2 regions of the Bradyrhizobium sp. 26S5 genome follow, and region 1 is predicted to be linked to the other one. Evidence: riboswitches for the same ligand, from Rfam matches in the RefSeq annotation. Region 1 holds a riboswitch; the other holds the start of a gene.
The links. A riboswitch is a leader RNA that binds a small molecule or an ion and turns the genes downstream of it on or off. The one in region 1 is predicted to bind glycine.
Positions count from the first base shown of each region.

Region 2: another riboswitch for glycine. It lies ahead of gcvT (glycine cleavage system aminomethyltransferase GcvT); the one in region 1 lies ahead of V5279_RS29010 (D-amino acid dehydrogenase).

Region 1 is NZ_CP145948.1:6,153,530-6,160,969, forward strand. It holds gene V5279_RS28990 (PilZ domain-containing protein) at 8-295, opposite strand; gene V5279_RS28995 (hypothetical protein) at 294-878, shown strand; gene V5279_RS29000 (ABC transporter substrate-binding protein) at 1,046-2,665, opposite strand; gene V5279_RS29005 (M20/M25/M40 family metallo-hydrolase) at 2,931-4,061, shown strand; glycine riboswitch at 4,154-4,260, shown strand; glycine riboswitch at 4,264-4,379, shown strand; gene V5279_RS29010 (D-amino acid dehydrogenase) at 4,445-5,752, shown strand; gene V5279_RS29015 (hypothetical protein) at 5,879-6,076, shown strand; gene V5279_RS29020 (ArgE/DapE family deacylase) at 6,073-7,371, shown strand.
Region 2 is NZ_CP145948.1:6,339,671-6,347,110, forward strand. It holds gene V5279_RS29890 (DUF3455 domain-containing protein) at 1-455, shown strand, start outside; gene V5279_RS29895 (cyclic nucleotide-gated ion channel) at 457-1,707, opposite strand; gene alaS (alanine--tRNA ligase) at 1,719-4,409, opposite strand; glycine riboswitch at 4,611-4,700, shown strand; gene gcvT (glycine cleavage system aminomethyltransferase GcvT) at 4,840-5,985, shown strand; gene gcvH (glycine cleavage system protein GcvH) at 6,006-6,371, shown strand; gene gcvP (aminomethyl-transferring glycine dehydrogenase) at 6,394-7,440, shown strand, end outside.

The sequences.
Region 1 (7,440 bases):
CCGAGCCTTACGCAAATCCCAGACCGATCCGCCGCTCCTTCTTCCAGATCACCCGGCAGGTGTGCCGCTGGCCGTCGACGGCGAGGACGAAGCGGTCGGGAAACCACAGCGGCGAATTGACTTCGATGCACGCCCCCTGCGGAGAAAGATTTCGGACCGTGCAGGGTATCGCTTCATTGCCGAACTCGATCGCCCCCGATTTGAGGACGCGGCGACGGGAGCCGCCACGCCGCTCATCGGTCGGCATCGGCTGTTGCCCGCCGGCTGGTGCGGGCCTGCTTTCGTCGTCGGCCATGAACCCGTCGCGGTCGGTACACAAGCTGGCGGTCAGGTTACGACGTGATTCTGACGGGAACCTTAAGACATCGCCAACCGCGTTGGCATGCCACGCGCGCGCCCACGGCCTGAGCGTTCACTCGGTATCACGATGCTCGCATCACCTGATCGTGTTTCCGGGCTGTGGCTCGGTTCACAAGCCGGGATCGCCGCGTCTCGTAATCTTCGCGCATTGGAAAATTCCGGCCGCTTATTTCGCGGCCGTCGCATTTCGAAATCAATTTGGTCGGAGATCGGTGATGGAGATTGCAAACTGCAATCGGATTGCTGGCGACAGGGCGTGCGATCAAGGCGCCTCCATTCTCGAGCATGGCGACGACGCGGCCCATTGCAGCAACGGGCTCAATGCCCAGAAATTCCGCGACGCGACGCCCAACGAGCGCGTGATCTACCGGCGATGGATTCGTGGCGCGATCATGCTGTACGGATTGCTGGCACTCGCCGCAGGAACGGCGGTCTGGATCAACGGCGCGGCGGTCGGGCCGACACAGCTCTCCAGCCTGTCGAGCGCGAGCGCCGCGAAATCGGGTCACTCACATTAGAGCGTTTTCGAGCGAAGTGGGCACCGGTTCGCGTGAAGAAAACGCGTCAAACAAGAAACTAGAGCTTCGGTTCTGATTCAATCAGAACCGAAGCTCTAGAGGCGCGAGCTCAAAACGAAAATGGCCGGGACAACGCCCGGCCATTCGTCGTGAGTAAGACTGCACCCCTACTCGGACTTGTCGATATTCCAGAAGATCGGCGTCGCCGGACCGTCGAGCACGCCGGTCAGCGACTTCCGCCAGGCGCTTGGAACCGTGTACTGACCGAGCGGGATGTAGATCACCTGATCGTAGGCCTCGGTCTGGATGTCAGCGGCGATCTTCTTCTTTTCCTCGGCCGAGCCAGCGCGCGCGAACTTGTCGCGCAGCTCCTCGATCTTCGGATCCTCGGCCCAGCCGAACCAGCCGCCGTTCTTGCCACGGCCGGTGATCGACGCGTTGACGATCGGATCGGCGACGTCGGCTGCGACCCAGTTGGTGAAGAACATGTTCCAGCCGCCTTCCTTCGGCGGCTTCTGGCTGGCGCGGCGGGTCACGACGGTCTGCCAATCGGTGGCCTGGAAATCCACCTTGAAGCCGGCATCGCGCAACTGCTGCGCCACGACGATCGGCTGGGCCTTCAGCGTGGTCACATCGCCCGGCCCCATGATGACGACGGGCGTGCCGTCATAGCCGGACGCGGCAAGCGCCTTCTTGGCTTCCGCCATGCCGTTGCCCTTCACCAGCGTTTCGGCACCGACGTCGGTCTCCAGCGGCGTACCGCAGACGAAGAAGGCGCCGCAAATCTTCTGGTACTTCGCATTGCCGACCAGCGCGTCGAGCACGTCCTTCTGGTTCATCGCCAGGAACGCGGCGCGGCGCACCTTCGGATTGTCGAACGGCGGATAGAGGAAGTTCATGCGACCAAGGGTCTGGAAGCCAAACTTGTTCAGGACGTCGATCTTGAGATCCGGATTGGCTTCGAGCACCGGCAGCATGTCGAACGGAAGGTTCTCCATGAAATCGATGTCGCCGGACTGCAGCGCGTTCACCGCGGTCTGCGCGTCAGCCATCGTGACCCACTCGACGCGGTCGACCTTGACGACCTTGCCGCCTGCGGTCCAGCTCGCCGGCTCCTTGCGCGGCACGTAGTCCTTGTTCTTCTCGTACACCGCCTTCACGCCCGGCTGGAATTCCGCCTGCACGAATTTGAACGGCCCGGAGCCGATCTGTTCCGGGATCGGCTTGTCCGGCGGCGTCTCGGCGAGACGCTTCGGCATCATGAACGGCACGCGCGACGACGGCTTGCCGATCGATTCGAGCACGAGGCCGTAAGGCTCCTTCAGCTTCAGCGTGATGGTCTTGGCGTCGGTCGCCTCCAGGCTCGCGACGAAGTCCATCAGCTTCTGGCCCATGCCGTCGACCTTGCCCCAGCGCTGCAGCGAGGCGACGCAGTCTTCCGCGGTGACCGGCGCACCGTCATGCCATTTCAGGCCGTCGCGCAGCGTGAACGTGTATGTCAGCTTGTCGTCGGAGACCTTCCAGTCCGCCATCTGCGGCTGGATCTTGAAGTTGGAATCCGTCGCCAGCAGCGTGTCATAGATCATGTAGCCATGATCGCGGGTGATGTAGGCGGTGGTCATGATCGGATCGATGACGCGGAGATCCGAGTGCATCACCGCGGTGATGGTCTTGCCCGCAGCCATCGCCTGCGGTGCAAATGACAATTCCTGCGGCGCGAACGACAGTGCAAGCGCCGTCAACGCAGCCGCAAGCGTGCGGTGCTTCCAACGCGAGATAGGGAACATGCAATCTCTCCTGACGTGAAACTGGTCAAAGCCGGCTTATTCGTTATGCATGCGGTTCGTTATTTAGGCGAACTAACATGCTGTATGGCTTGTGAAATCGAGACTTGCACCAAGCGCAATGCGCGTCAATCGGTTTCGGGCGGGATCGGACGTACACAAACGAATGAGGCCGCGCGCCAGATTTTGGCTTTACAAATTCGTCGGCCGAGATTTTCGTAACGCGCGCGCGATGCCGGCGCGATCAAAACAACAAGAGAGAAAAACGATGAACCCAGCCAATCTTCCCTTTGATTCCGAAACAATGCTGCAGGGCCTGCGTAGCTGGGTGGAGTGCGAGAGCCCGACCTGGGATTCGGCGGCAGTCGAACGCATGCTCGACCTTGCCGCACGCGAGATGGCGATCATGGGTGCGACGATCGAGCGCATCGCCGGTCGCCAGGGCTTTGCCGGCTGCGTCCGCGCCCGTTTTCCTCATCCGAAGCAAGGCCAGCCCGGCATCCTGATATCAGGCCATCTGGACACCGTGCACCCGGTCGGCACCATCGAGAAGCTGAAGTGGCGGCGCGAAGGCAACAAGTGTTTCGGGCCCGGCATCTTCGACATGAAGGGCGGCAACTATCTGTCGGTCGAGGCGATCCGGCAATTGGCGCGCGCCTCCTTCACGACACCGCTGCCGATCACGGTGCTGTTCACCCCCGATGAAGAGGTCGGCACGCCGTCGACGCGCGACATCATCGAGGCGGAAGCCGCGCGCAACAAATATGTGCTGGTGCCGGAGCCCGGCCGTCCGAACAACGGCGTCGTCACCGGTCGCTACGCGATCGCGCGCTTCAATCTGGAAGCAACAGGCAAGCCGAGCCACGCCGGCGCGACGCTGTCGTCGGGCCGCTCCGCGATCCGCGAGATGGCCCGGCAGATCATCGCCATCGACGGCATGACCACCGAGGACTGCACGTTCTCGGTCGGCATCGTGCATGGCGGCCAATGGGTCAATTGCGTTGCGACGACCTGCACCGGCGAAGCGCTCAGCATGGCCAAGCGCCAGGCCGATCTCGACCGCGGCGTCGAGCGCATGCTGGCGCTGTCCGGCACCGCCAACGACGTGACATTCAAGGTGACGCGCGGCGTCACCCGCCCGGTGTGGGAGCCGGATGCCGGCACCATGGCGCTCTATGAAAAGGCAAAGGGCCTCGCGGCGGCGATGGGCCTCGATCTGCCGCATGGCAGCGCCGGCGGCGGCTCGGACGGCAACTTCACCGGTGCGATGGGCATCCCCACGCTCGACGGCCTCGGCGTTCGCGGCGCAGACGCGCATACGCTCAACGAACATATCGAGGTCGACAGCCTCGCCGAACGCGGCCGCCTGATGGCGGCACTGCTGGCGACGCTGGACTGACATCGATTTGCACTGCACAACACGTTGGCACTGCCGGATCGAAATTTAGCCTTGTCCAATTTTCAGGCTTCGCCTACGGTCCGGCCGTCCAACACGACGATGCGGGAGAGATCGGAGCAACAACATGCGTGTTGTTGGCTTCGGCGCCGACGGAGCAACCGCCCCGGAAACTCTCAGGCAAAAGGACTGTATCGTCAGGACGATCTGGAGAGAGACGAATATGGCCGCACATCAAGGGCCATGACGTCCACCGAAGGGGATAGTTCGCTATTGGGCTGCGGCCCGATGCGGATCAAGCTCTCAGGTACCGTGACAGATGGGGCGCCGATGCCGGTTTCACCGGTGGTTCGGCGACTCTAACCCACGGGAGCCTGAAGACTATCATGCCTCACGTTGCGATCATTGGCGCCGGCATCACCGGCGTGACGACGGCCTATGCCCTGCTCGAACGCGGCTACCGGGTGACTGTCCTCGACAGGCATCGCTACGCCGCGATGGAAACCTCGTTCGCCAATGGCGGACAGCTCTCCGCCAGCAACGCGGAAGTCTGGAACAACGCCGCGACCATTCTCAAGGGGCTGCGCTGGATGCTCAGAAGCGACGCGCCGCTCTTGATGAACCCGAAGCCGAGCTGGCACAAATATTCCTGGATCGGCGAGTTCGTCGGCCACATCGGCCGCTATCGCAGCAACACCATCGAGACCACGCGGCTCGCCATCGAAGCGCGCAAACATCTTTTCTCGATCGCACAGCGCGAGAGCATCGCCTTCGATCTCGAACGCCGCGGCATCCTGCACGTCTATCACGACAAGGCCGGCTTCGAAGCGGGCCTGCGGGTCAACACGCTGCTGCAGCAAGGCGGGCTCGACCGCCGGCCGGTGACCCCTGACGAAATCCGCACAATCGAACCTGCGCTGCAGACGGCCTGCTATGGCGGCTTCTTCACGCCGTCGGACGCGACCGGCGATATCCACAAGTTCACCCGCGGACTTGCCGACGCCTGCATCCGCCGCGGCGCGAGCTTCATCCACGAAGCCGATGTCGATGCGATCGCGCGAGGCGACGACGGCTTCCGCGTCAGTTGGAACGAAGCCGCTTCGCATGATGCTGACGTCGCGACGCGGCATGAGTTGCAGGCCGATGGCATCGTCATCTGCGCCGGGGTGGCGAGCCGTCACTTCGCTGGCATGCTGAACGACCGCGTCAATGTCTATCCGGTGAAGGGTTATTCGATCACCGTGCAGCTCGATGCGCCGCAAAGCCGCGACGCTGCGCCGACCGTCAGCCTGCTCGATGAAGCTGCGAAAATCGTCACCAGCCGGCTCGGCGCCGACCGCTTCCGCGTCGCCGGCACCGCCGAGTTCAACGGCTTCAACCGCGACATTCGCGCCGACCGGATCCAGCCGCTGGTGGACTGGGTGCGACAGCATTTCCCCGGGATCGACACCTCGAAGATCGTGCCATGGGCGGGCCTGCGCCCGATGATGCCGAACATGATGCCGGTGGTTCGCGCCGGACGGATTCCGGGCGTGTTCTACAATACGGGCCACGGTCATCTCGGCTGGACGCTCTCGGCCGCGACGGCGCAGATGGTAGCAGGGGCGATCGATGATTGGAGCGACCTCGACACGCCTTCAATGGTGCCGTCGCAGGTCGATACGACCGAGACCACCCGCGCAGCTTTCCCCTAATTACCCGGCCGAAGAGGAAGAATATGAGCGTATTTGCGTATGGCCAAGTCGGAATTCGCTGAGAAACGCCGCGTGATAGGAACTAGCGTCACAATGGGAAAAAGCGCTTCATCGCGGGAGGGGACAATGCGCATTGGGGTGGTGAGCACGCATGACATTGCGGTCCGGCGCGGGATCCTGAACGACATGGATGCCGGCAGCGATCTCTTCGGCGGACCGATGCGTAACCGCGCCACCGGCACGCGCACCGACTGCGTGCGCCGCCTTTCCAAAACAGTCAACGCTCAGCCTTCTGCACAGGGCTCCACGAAAGGCACGACATGACAACTGAGACGTTGACCAAGCCGGATCAGATTGCCGCAGAGCTGTGCGCGGCCGTCGACCGAAACTTCGACGATCAGATCGCGTTCCTGTCGCGCATGGTGCAGTTCCGCAGCTTGCGCGGACAGGAAGCGCCGCAACAACTTTGGCTGGCCGAGCAGTTCGCAAAGCGCCGCTACGACGTCGATGTGTTCAGCCTTGCGGACGTCAATCTGATGAGCCATCCGAAGGCTGCGCCAATGGACGGCATCGATCTTGCCGGATCGCAGCAGGTTGTTGCGACGAAGAACAGCAAAGGCAGCGGGCGTAGCCTGATCTTGCAAGGTCATATCGACGTGGTGCCGGAGGGGCCCGCTGACCTCTGGGACCAGCCGCCGTTCGCAGGCGCCGTGCGCGACGGCTGGATGTTCGGGCGTGGCGCGCAAGACATGAAGGCCGGTGTCTCGGCAATGATCTTCGCGCTCGATGCTATCAGAGACGCCGGCTATGCCCCGGGCGGGCGCGTCCATCTGCAGACCGTGACCGAGGAAGAGAGCACCGGCAACGGCGCATTGTCCACTCTGATGCGCGGCTATCGCGCCGACGCCTGTCTCATTCCCGAACCGACCGGACACACGCTGACGCGCGCCCAGGTCGGCGCCATCTGGTTTCGCCTGCGCGTGCGCGGCACGCCGGTGCATGTCGCCTATTCCGAGGCGGGTACGAGCGCCATCCTGTCGGCGATGCATCTGGTGCGCGCGTTCCAGGATTACACCAAAACGCTCAATGCCCGGGCGCTCGACAACAGCTGGTTCCGCACCGTCAAGAATCCGATCAAGTTCAATGTCGGGATCATCAAAGGCGGCGATTGGGCCAGTTCGACCGCGGCGTGGTGCGAGCTGGATTGCCGGCTCGGTCTGCTGCCGGGCGAGACACCGCGAGAGGCGATGCGTGGCATCGAGGAATGCCTGGCCGAGGCGCACAAGGCCGACGACTTCCTGTCCGACAATCCGGCTGAGCTCGTGTGGAGTGGTTTTCAGGCGGACCCGGCGGTGTGCGAGCCTGGCAGCGAAGCGGAAGCAGCTCTGTCGGCCGCCCATCATTCCGTCTTCCAGGCTCCAATGCAGGAGCGCCTGTCTACCGCCGTCAACGACACCCGCTACTATTGCGTCGACTATGGCATCCCTGCCCTTTGCTATGGTCCTTACGGCATCGGCCCGCATGCGTTCAACGAACGCGTCGAGCTCGACAGCCTTCGCAAGACAACGCAGAGCATCGCATTGTTCGTCGCCAACTGGTGCGGCGCGATGAGAGCGTGAATCGACTTGTGGTTTCAGGTCGGTGGCGCGTGACGAAATGTGCAATTCGAAATAGCAGCTTCAGACCAA
Region 2 (7,440 bases), 190 kb from region 1:
GATCGGCGGCGCTCGCTGCCGATCCCCTGCCCGCCCCCGTTGCGGCGCCGGACGAGACCGCGGTCCTCACCGTCCACGCCGAGGGCGCCCAGGTCTATGAGTGCAAGCCGGTCACCGACGGCAAGCTCGCCTGGTCGTTCCGCGAACCCATCGCCACCCTGATCGCCGGCGGCCGCACGGTCGGCCGGCACTATGCCGGCCCGAACTGGGAGCATGTCGACGGCAGCGCCGTGACCGCCCGCACCGCCGGCAGCGCACCCGGCGCCACCGCATCAGATATTCCCTGGCTGAAACTCGAGGTGATCGCCCACCGCGGCAACGGCGTGCTGACCAGCGTCGCCACCGTGCAGCGGATTAACACCTCGGGTGGTGCGCTCGACGGCGCCTGCGACAAGGTCGGCGCGTTGCGGAGCGCCCCCTATTCGGCGGATTACGTGTTCCTGCGCCGCGACTGAGCTAGTCGCGGATGCCGCCGTCGGTCTCGCTCGGCGCCTGGGCAATTTCGCCGGCGGCTAGGTCGCCACCGGCCGTGAGCGGATCGGCGAGCCGCGCCTCCGCCGTTTCCCGGACATGCGCGGCGAGCGCCGGCATGCGCTCGATCAGGGCATGGAAGTCCTGCGCGTCGAGCGCCAGCAGCTTGGTCTTGCGCGTCGCCGTCACCGTGCCGGAGCGGTTGGTCCGCCGCAGCAGCGCGATCTCGCCGAAGAACGCGCCGTCGGCAAGCCGCACACGCTGGCTCGGCAGGTCGATCTCGACCTCGCCCGCGGTGATGAAATACATCGACGACGCCGCGTCGCCGCGCCGCACCAGCACCTCGCCGGCCTCGATGGTCTGCGACCGCAGCAGGCGCATGATGTCGGCGATATCGGCGGCGTTGAGATGCGAGAACAGCGGCACCCGCGCCAGCATGCCCCAGGTCACGACGAAGTCGCGGCGCCGGACCTCGTCGGCGAACGCGGTCGAGACGATCGCGACCGGCAGCGCGATCATCGCGAAGCCGACCACGATCGCAACCACGGTGACGATCCGCCCGAGCGGCGTCACCGGGACGACGTCACCGTAACCGACGGTGCCGAGCGTCACGATCGCCCACCACATCGCCTGCGGCATGGTGCCGAACTTGTCCGGCTGCACCTTGTGCTCGATGGCATAGAGCAGCGAGGCGAACAGCAGCACCGCGCCGGTCAGGATCACGACGCAGCCGAACAGCGTGCGCCGCTCGGCGTGCAGGGCCGCCAGCAGCGAGCGCATCGCGGTCGAATAGCGCACCAGCTTCAGGAACGGCAGCATGCCGAACAGCACCAGCGCGGTCTTGTCACCAATCGCAAGCGCGATGGCCGACGGCAGGAAGGCGAGCAGGTCGATCACGCCGAGCGCCGAGAAGGCGTATTCGAGCCGCGCCTGCAGCGGCGTCATGTCGCGCAGCGAGCGGCCGACCACGCTCCAGAGCCGCGCGGCATATTCCAGCGCAAAGGCGATGACGGCGGCGATTTCGATCGCCGTGAACGGCCACCACAGCTGCGCATCGAACTCGGGCACCGATGCCAGGATCGCCGCCAGCACGTCGACACTGATGATCGCGATGACCAGCCGGACAAAGCGCGAGCCGACCGAATGCGGCAGGTGGTCCTGCTCGAGCAGCGCGTAGAGACGGTCGCGCAGCCCGGGATCGCTGATCGTGGGCTTGCCCGGAGCCGTCGCCACGATCAGCCTCTCCGTCAGGCGCCGGCCGATGCCTGTTGAGTCATCGCCTGCTCGATCGCCGACAGCGCCGCATCCGCCTTGGCGCCGTCGGGCCCGCCCGCCTGCGCCATGTCGGGCCGGCCGCCGCCGCCCTTGCCGCCGAGCGCCTCGGAGCCCTTGCGCACCAGCTCGACCGCGTTGAAGCGCGAGGTCAGATCGGCGGTAACACCGACCACGATGCCGGCCTTGCCGTCCTCGGTGACGCCGACGATCGCGACCACGCCCGAGCCGATCTGCTTCTTGCCGTCGTCGACGAGGCTCTTCAGGTCCTTGGTCTCGACGCCCTCGACCGCGCGGGCGAGCAGCTTGACGTTGCCGACCTCGCGCACGCCCGAGGCCGCGCCGTTCGACGACGCGCCGCCACCGCCCATCGCGAGCTTCTTGCGGGCGTCCGACAGGTCGCGCTCGAGCTTCTTGCGCTCTTCCATCAGCGCCGTGATGCGCGCCGGGACATCCTCGATCGTGGTGCGCAGCTCCTGCGCCGCGGTCTTGGCCAGCGCCATCGTGTCATTGGCGTGCCTGCGCGCATGGCGCCCGGTCAGTGCCTCGATGCGGCGCACGCCCGACGCCACCGCGCCCTCGCCGGTCACCGAGATCAGGCCGATATCGCCGGTGCGGCGGACATGGGTGCCGCCGCAAAGCTCGACCGACCAGCCGAGCACGTTCTGACCGTGCTCGCGGGCGCTCTTGCCCATCGAGACGACGCGGACCTCGTCGCCATATTTCTCGCCGAACAGCGCGCGAGCGCCGGCCTCGCGGGCGTCGTCGACCCCCATGATGCGGGTCGTCACCTCGTCATTCTCGAGCACGACGTCGTTGGCGATGTCCTCGACCCGGGCAAGCTCGTCCGGCGTGATCGGCTTCGGATGCACGAAGTCGAAGCGCAGCCGGTCCGGCGTGACCAGCGAGCCGCGCTGGGCGATGTGATCGCCGAGCACCTGGCGCAGCGCCTCATGCAAGAGGTGCGTCGCGGAGTGGTTGGCGCGGATCGACGAACGCCTCGCGTGATCGACCTCGAGCTGCAACGCGGTGCCGACGTTGAGCGTACCCTGCTCCACCGTGCCCAGATGCACGAACAGATCGCCTGCCTTCTTCTGCGTGTCGGTGACGCGGAACTTGACGCCGTCACGCGTAAGGATGCCGATGTCGCCGACCTGGCCGCCGGACTCCGCATAGAACGGGGTCTGGTTCAACACGATCGCGCCGCTCTCGCCGGTCTTGAGAGTGCCGGTCTCGGCGCCGTCCTTGACCAGTGCCGTCACCACGCCTTCCGCGCTCTCGGTCTCATAGCCGAGGAATTCGGTCGCGCCGAGCTTCTCGCGCAGCGGAAACCAGATCGCTTCGGTCGTCGCCTCGCCCGAACCTGTCCAGGAGGCGCGCGCCTTGACGCGCTGCCGCTCCATCGCATCGGTGAACGCCGCCTGGTCGACGCTGATGCCGCGCGACTTCAGCGCGTCCTGCGTCAAATCCAGCGGGAAGCCAAAGGTATCGTACAGCGTGAACGCGGTGTCGCCGTCGAACATGTCGCCCTTCTTGAGGCCGGCGCTCTTCTCGTCGAGGATCGACAGGCCGCGCACCAGCGTCTTGCGGAAGCGCGTCTCTTCCAGCCGCAGCGTCTCCTCGATCAGCTTCTCCGCACGCACCAGGTCCGGATAGGCCTGACCCATCTCGCGGACCAGCGCCCAGACCAGCCGGTGCATCAGCGGCTCATGCGCGCCGAGCAATTGGGCATGGCGCATCGCACGGCGCATGATCCGGCGCAGCACGTAGCCGCGGCCCTCGTTCGACGGCAGCACGCCGTCGGCAATCAGGAACGCCGACGAGCGCAGATGGTCCGCGATAACCCGATACGACGCAACGGTCTGCTCGTTCGGACCGTGTCCGAGCGCGGATGCGGCCGCATCGATCAAATGGCGGAACAGATCGGTCTCGAACACGCTTTCGGCGCCTTGCAGGATCAAGGCCATGCGTTCCAGGCCCATGCCGGTGTCGATCGAGGGACGCGGCAGCGGCACGCGCTCCTCCTTCGTCACCTGGTCGAACTGCATGAACACCAGGTTCCAGAACTCGAGGAAGCGATCGCCGTCCTCCTCCGGACTGCCCGGAGGTCCGCCCCAGATATGCTCGCCGCGGTCGATGAAGATCTCGGAGCACGGACCGCACGGCCCGGTATCGCCCGCCGCCCAGAAATTGTCCGACGTCGCGATGCGGATGATGCGGTCGTCCGAGAAGCCGGCGATCTTCTTCCAATGGCCCGCCGCCTCGTCGTCGTCGTGGTAGATGGTGACGAGCAGCTTGTCCTTCTTCAGCCCGAAATCCTTGGTGACCAGGTTCCAGGCGAGCTCGATCGCGCGCTCCTTGAAGTAATCGCCGAACGAGAAGTTGCCGAGCATCTCGAAGAAGGTGAGATGGCGCGCGGTGTAGCCGACATTGTCGAGGTCGTTATGCTTGCCGCCGGCGCGCACGCACTTCTGCGCGGTGGTCGCGCGCTGATAGGAACGCTTCTCGACGCCGGTGAAGACGTTCTTGAACTGCACCATGCCGGCCGCCGTGAACATCAGGGTCGGGTCGTTGCGCGGCACCAGCGGCGACGACGGCACGATTTCGTGGCCGTTCGCCTTGAAGTAGTTCAGAAAAGTCGACCTGATGTCGTTGACGCTGCTCATGTTCATCCAATCGGAAATAGGGGCCGGTCAGCCGCAAAAAGGCGTCATTTCCGGCCGAACGCTTTTAGACAAGGCCAGCTGCGGTGTCCAGAAACTGTGCAGGCGGATCATGGGCTTGCCGCGGCAGCACAAAGCCCACTGGATAGTTGCTGCAGCTGCGTTGACAGTCTTGGCGGCGCCGTGTTTTCTACCTACCTATAGCTAAGTCACGTCGGGAGAGACCGGCCTTGCGCCGGCGCCGAAGGAGCAACCGCCCCGGAAACTCTCAGGCAAAAGGACCGCGTGACGTCTGACATCTGGAAAGAGGCGCTGGGTCATCCCCGATGCGTCCGCCGACGGGATAATACTCTCAGGCACAGCGACAGATGGGGCTTTCTGCAGGTTTCTCAAGGGGAAATAGGTCCCCTGCGGGAACCGCGAGGGCCCTGTGATGCTTGCGCGCGAAACTTCCCCGCTGAAACAGACCCCGCTGCACGCGCTGCACCTGGCGCGCGGCGCCAAGATGGTGCCGTTCGCCGGCTATGACATGCCGGTGCAATACACCGCCGGCGTGCTCAAGGAGCACTTGCACACCCGCAGCAACGCCGGCCTGTTCGACGTGTCCCACATGGGCCAGCTCGCGCTGAAGCCCAAATCCGGCAAGGTCACTGATGCAGCGCTCGCGCTGGAAAACCTGGTGCCGCAGGACATTGTCGGCATCGCGCCGGGACGGCAGCGCTACGCCCAATTCACCAATGACGACGGCGGGCTGCTCGACGATTTGATGGTCGCGAATTTCGGCGATCATCTGTTCCTGGTGGTGAACGCCGCCTGCAAGGCCGAGGACGAGGCGCATCTGCGCGCGCATCTCTCCGACGCCTGCGAAATCGTGTCGCTGGCCGACCGCGCGCTGATCGCGCTGCAGGGGCCGACAGCCGAATCGGCGCTGGCGAAACTTTGTGCAGATGTCAGTTCGATGAAATTCATGGACGCCGGCCCGCGCCGCGTCGCCGATATCGACTGTTTCGTCTCGCGCTCCGGCTACACCGGCGAGGACGGCTTTGAAATCTCGGTGCCGGCGGACAAGGCCGAAACCCTGGTCACCGCACTGCTGGACAATTCCGACGTGCTGCCGATCGGGCTCGGCGCGCGTGATAGCCTGCGGCTCGAAGCCGGGCTCTGCCTCTATGGCCATGACATCGACACCACGACGACGCCGGTCGAAGGCGCGCTGGAATGGTCGGTACAGAAGGTTCGCCGCAGCGGCGGCGGCCGCGCCGGCGGTTTTCCGGGCGCCGACAAGATCCTCGCACAGTTCGCGCAAGGCGCTTCCCGCCGCCGTGTCGGCTTGCGACCGGAAGGCCGCGCGCCGGTGCGCGAAGGCGCCGTCCTGTTCGCCGACCCGACCTCCACCGAGCCAATCGGCAAGGTGACGTCGGGCGGCTTCGGCCCGAGCCTCAATGCCCCCGTTGCGATGGGCTATCTGCCGACCTCGCTTTCCGCGCTCGACACCACCGTTTTCGCCGAGGTGCGCGGCCAGCGACTGCCGCTGAAGGTCGCCGCCACGCCCTTCGTTCCCAATACCTACAAACGCTAGACGCCAAAGGATCGATCCCCATGACGACGCTGTACACGTCCGACCACGAATGGCTCCGCATCGAGGGCGACGTCGCCACGATCGGGATCACCGACTACGCGCAATCGCAGCTCGGCGACGTCGTGTTCGTCGAATTGCCGAAGGTCGGCCGCAGCCTGAAGAAGGCCGAGGCCGCCGCCGTCGTCGAATCCGTCAAGGCCGCCTCCGACGTCTACGCGCCGATCACCGGCGAGGTGATCGAGGTCAACGAAGAACTCGCGGCCGAGCCCGCGCTGGTCAATTCGGATGCCGGCGGCAAGGCCTGGTTCTTCAAGCTGAAGATATCAGACAAGAGCGAACTCGGCGGCCTGATGGATGAGGCCGCCTACGCCGCCCACACCGCCTGAGGATCAGCCCGAGGATCAAGCCATGAACGCGCCCTTCAAGCCGATCAACGAAGCCGCCACCGATTTCGTCCGCCGCCACATCGGACCGTCGCCGCGCGACGTCAACGCGATGCTGGAGACGGTCGGCGCTGCGAGCCTGCAGGCAATGATGGACGAGACGCTGCCGGCGTCGATCCGCCAGAAGGCGCCGCTCGATCTCGGCCGCGCGCTGAGCGAGACCGAGGCGCTTTCGCATATGAGCGAGCTCGCCGCGCAGAACCAGGTGTTCACCTCGCTGATCGGCCAGGGCTATTCCGGCACCATCCTGCCCGCGGTGATCCAGCGCAACATCCTGGAGAACCCGGCCTGGTACACCGCCTACACGCCGTACCAGCCGGAGATCAGCCAGGGCCGGCTCGAAGCGCTGTTCAACTTCCAGACCATGGTCTGCGACCTCACCGGGCTCGACGTCGCCAACGCCTCGCTGCTCGACGAGGCGACCGCGGCGGCGGAGGCGATGGCGCTCGCCGAGCGCCACTCGCAGGTCAAGGCGAAGGTGTTCTTCGTCGACAAGGAGGTGCATCCGCAGACGCTTGCCGTGATGCGCACGCGCGCAGCGCCCTTGGGCTGGGCGCTGGTCGTCGGCGATCCCCTGACCGAACTCGACAAGGCCGACGTGCTCGGCGCGCTGCTGCAATATCCGGGCACCTCGGGCGCGGTGCGCGACCTCAGGCCCGCGATCGCGTCGCTGCGCGCCAAGGGCGCGCTTGCGATCGTGGCGGCGGACTTGCTGTCGCTCACGCTGCTCACCTCGCCCGGCGAGCTCGGCGCCGACATCGCAATCGGCTCGGCGCAGCGGTTCGGCGTGCCGATGGGTTATGGCGGCCCGCACGCCGCCTACATGGCAGTGCGCGACACGCTGAAGCGCTCGCTGCCCGGCCGAATCGTCGGCCTGTCGGTGGATTCCCGCGGCGCGCCGGCCTATCGGCTCGCGCTGCAGACCCGCGAGCAGCATATCCGCCGCGAGAAGGCGACCTCCAACATCTGCACCGCGCAGGTGCTGCTCGCCGTGATCGCCTCGATGTATGCG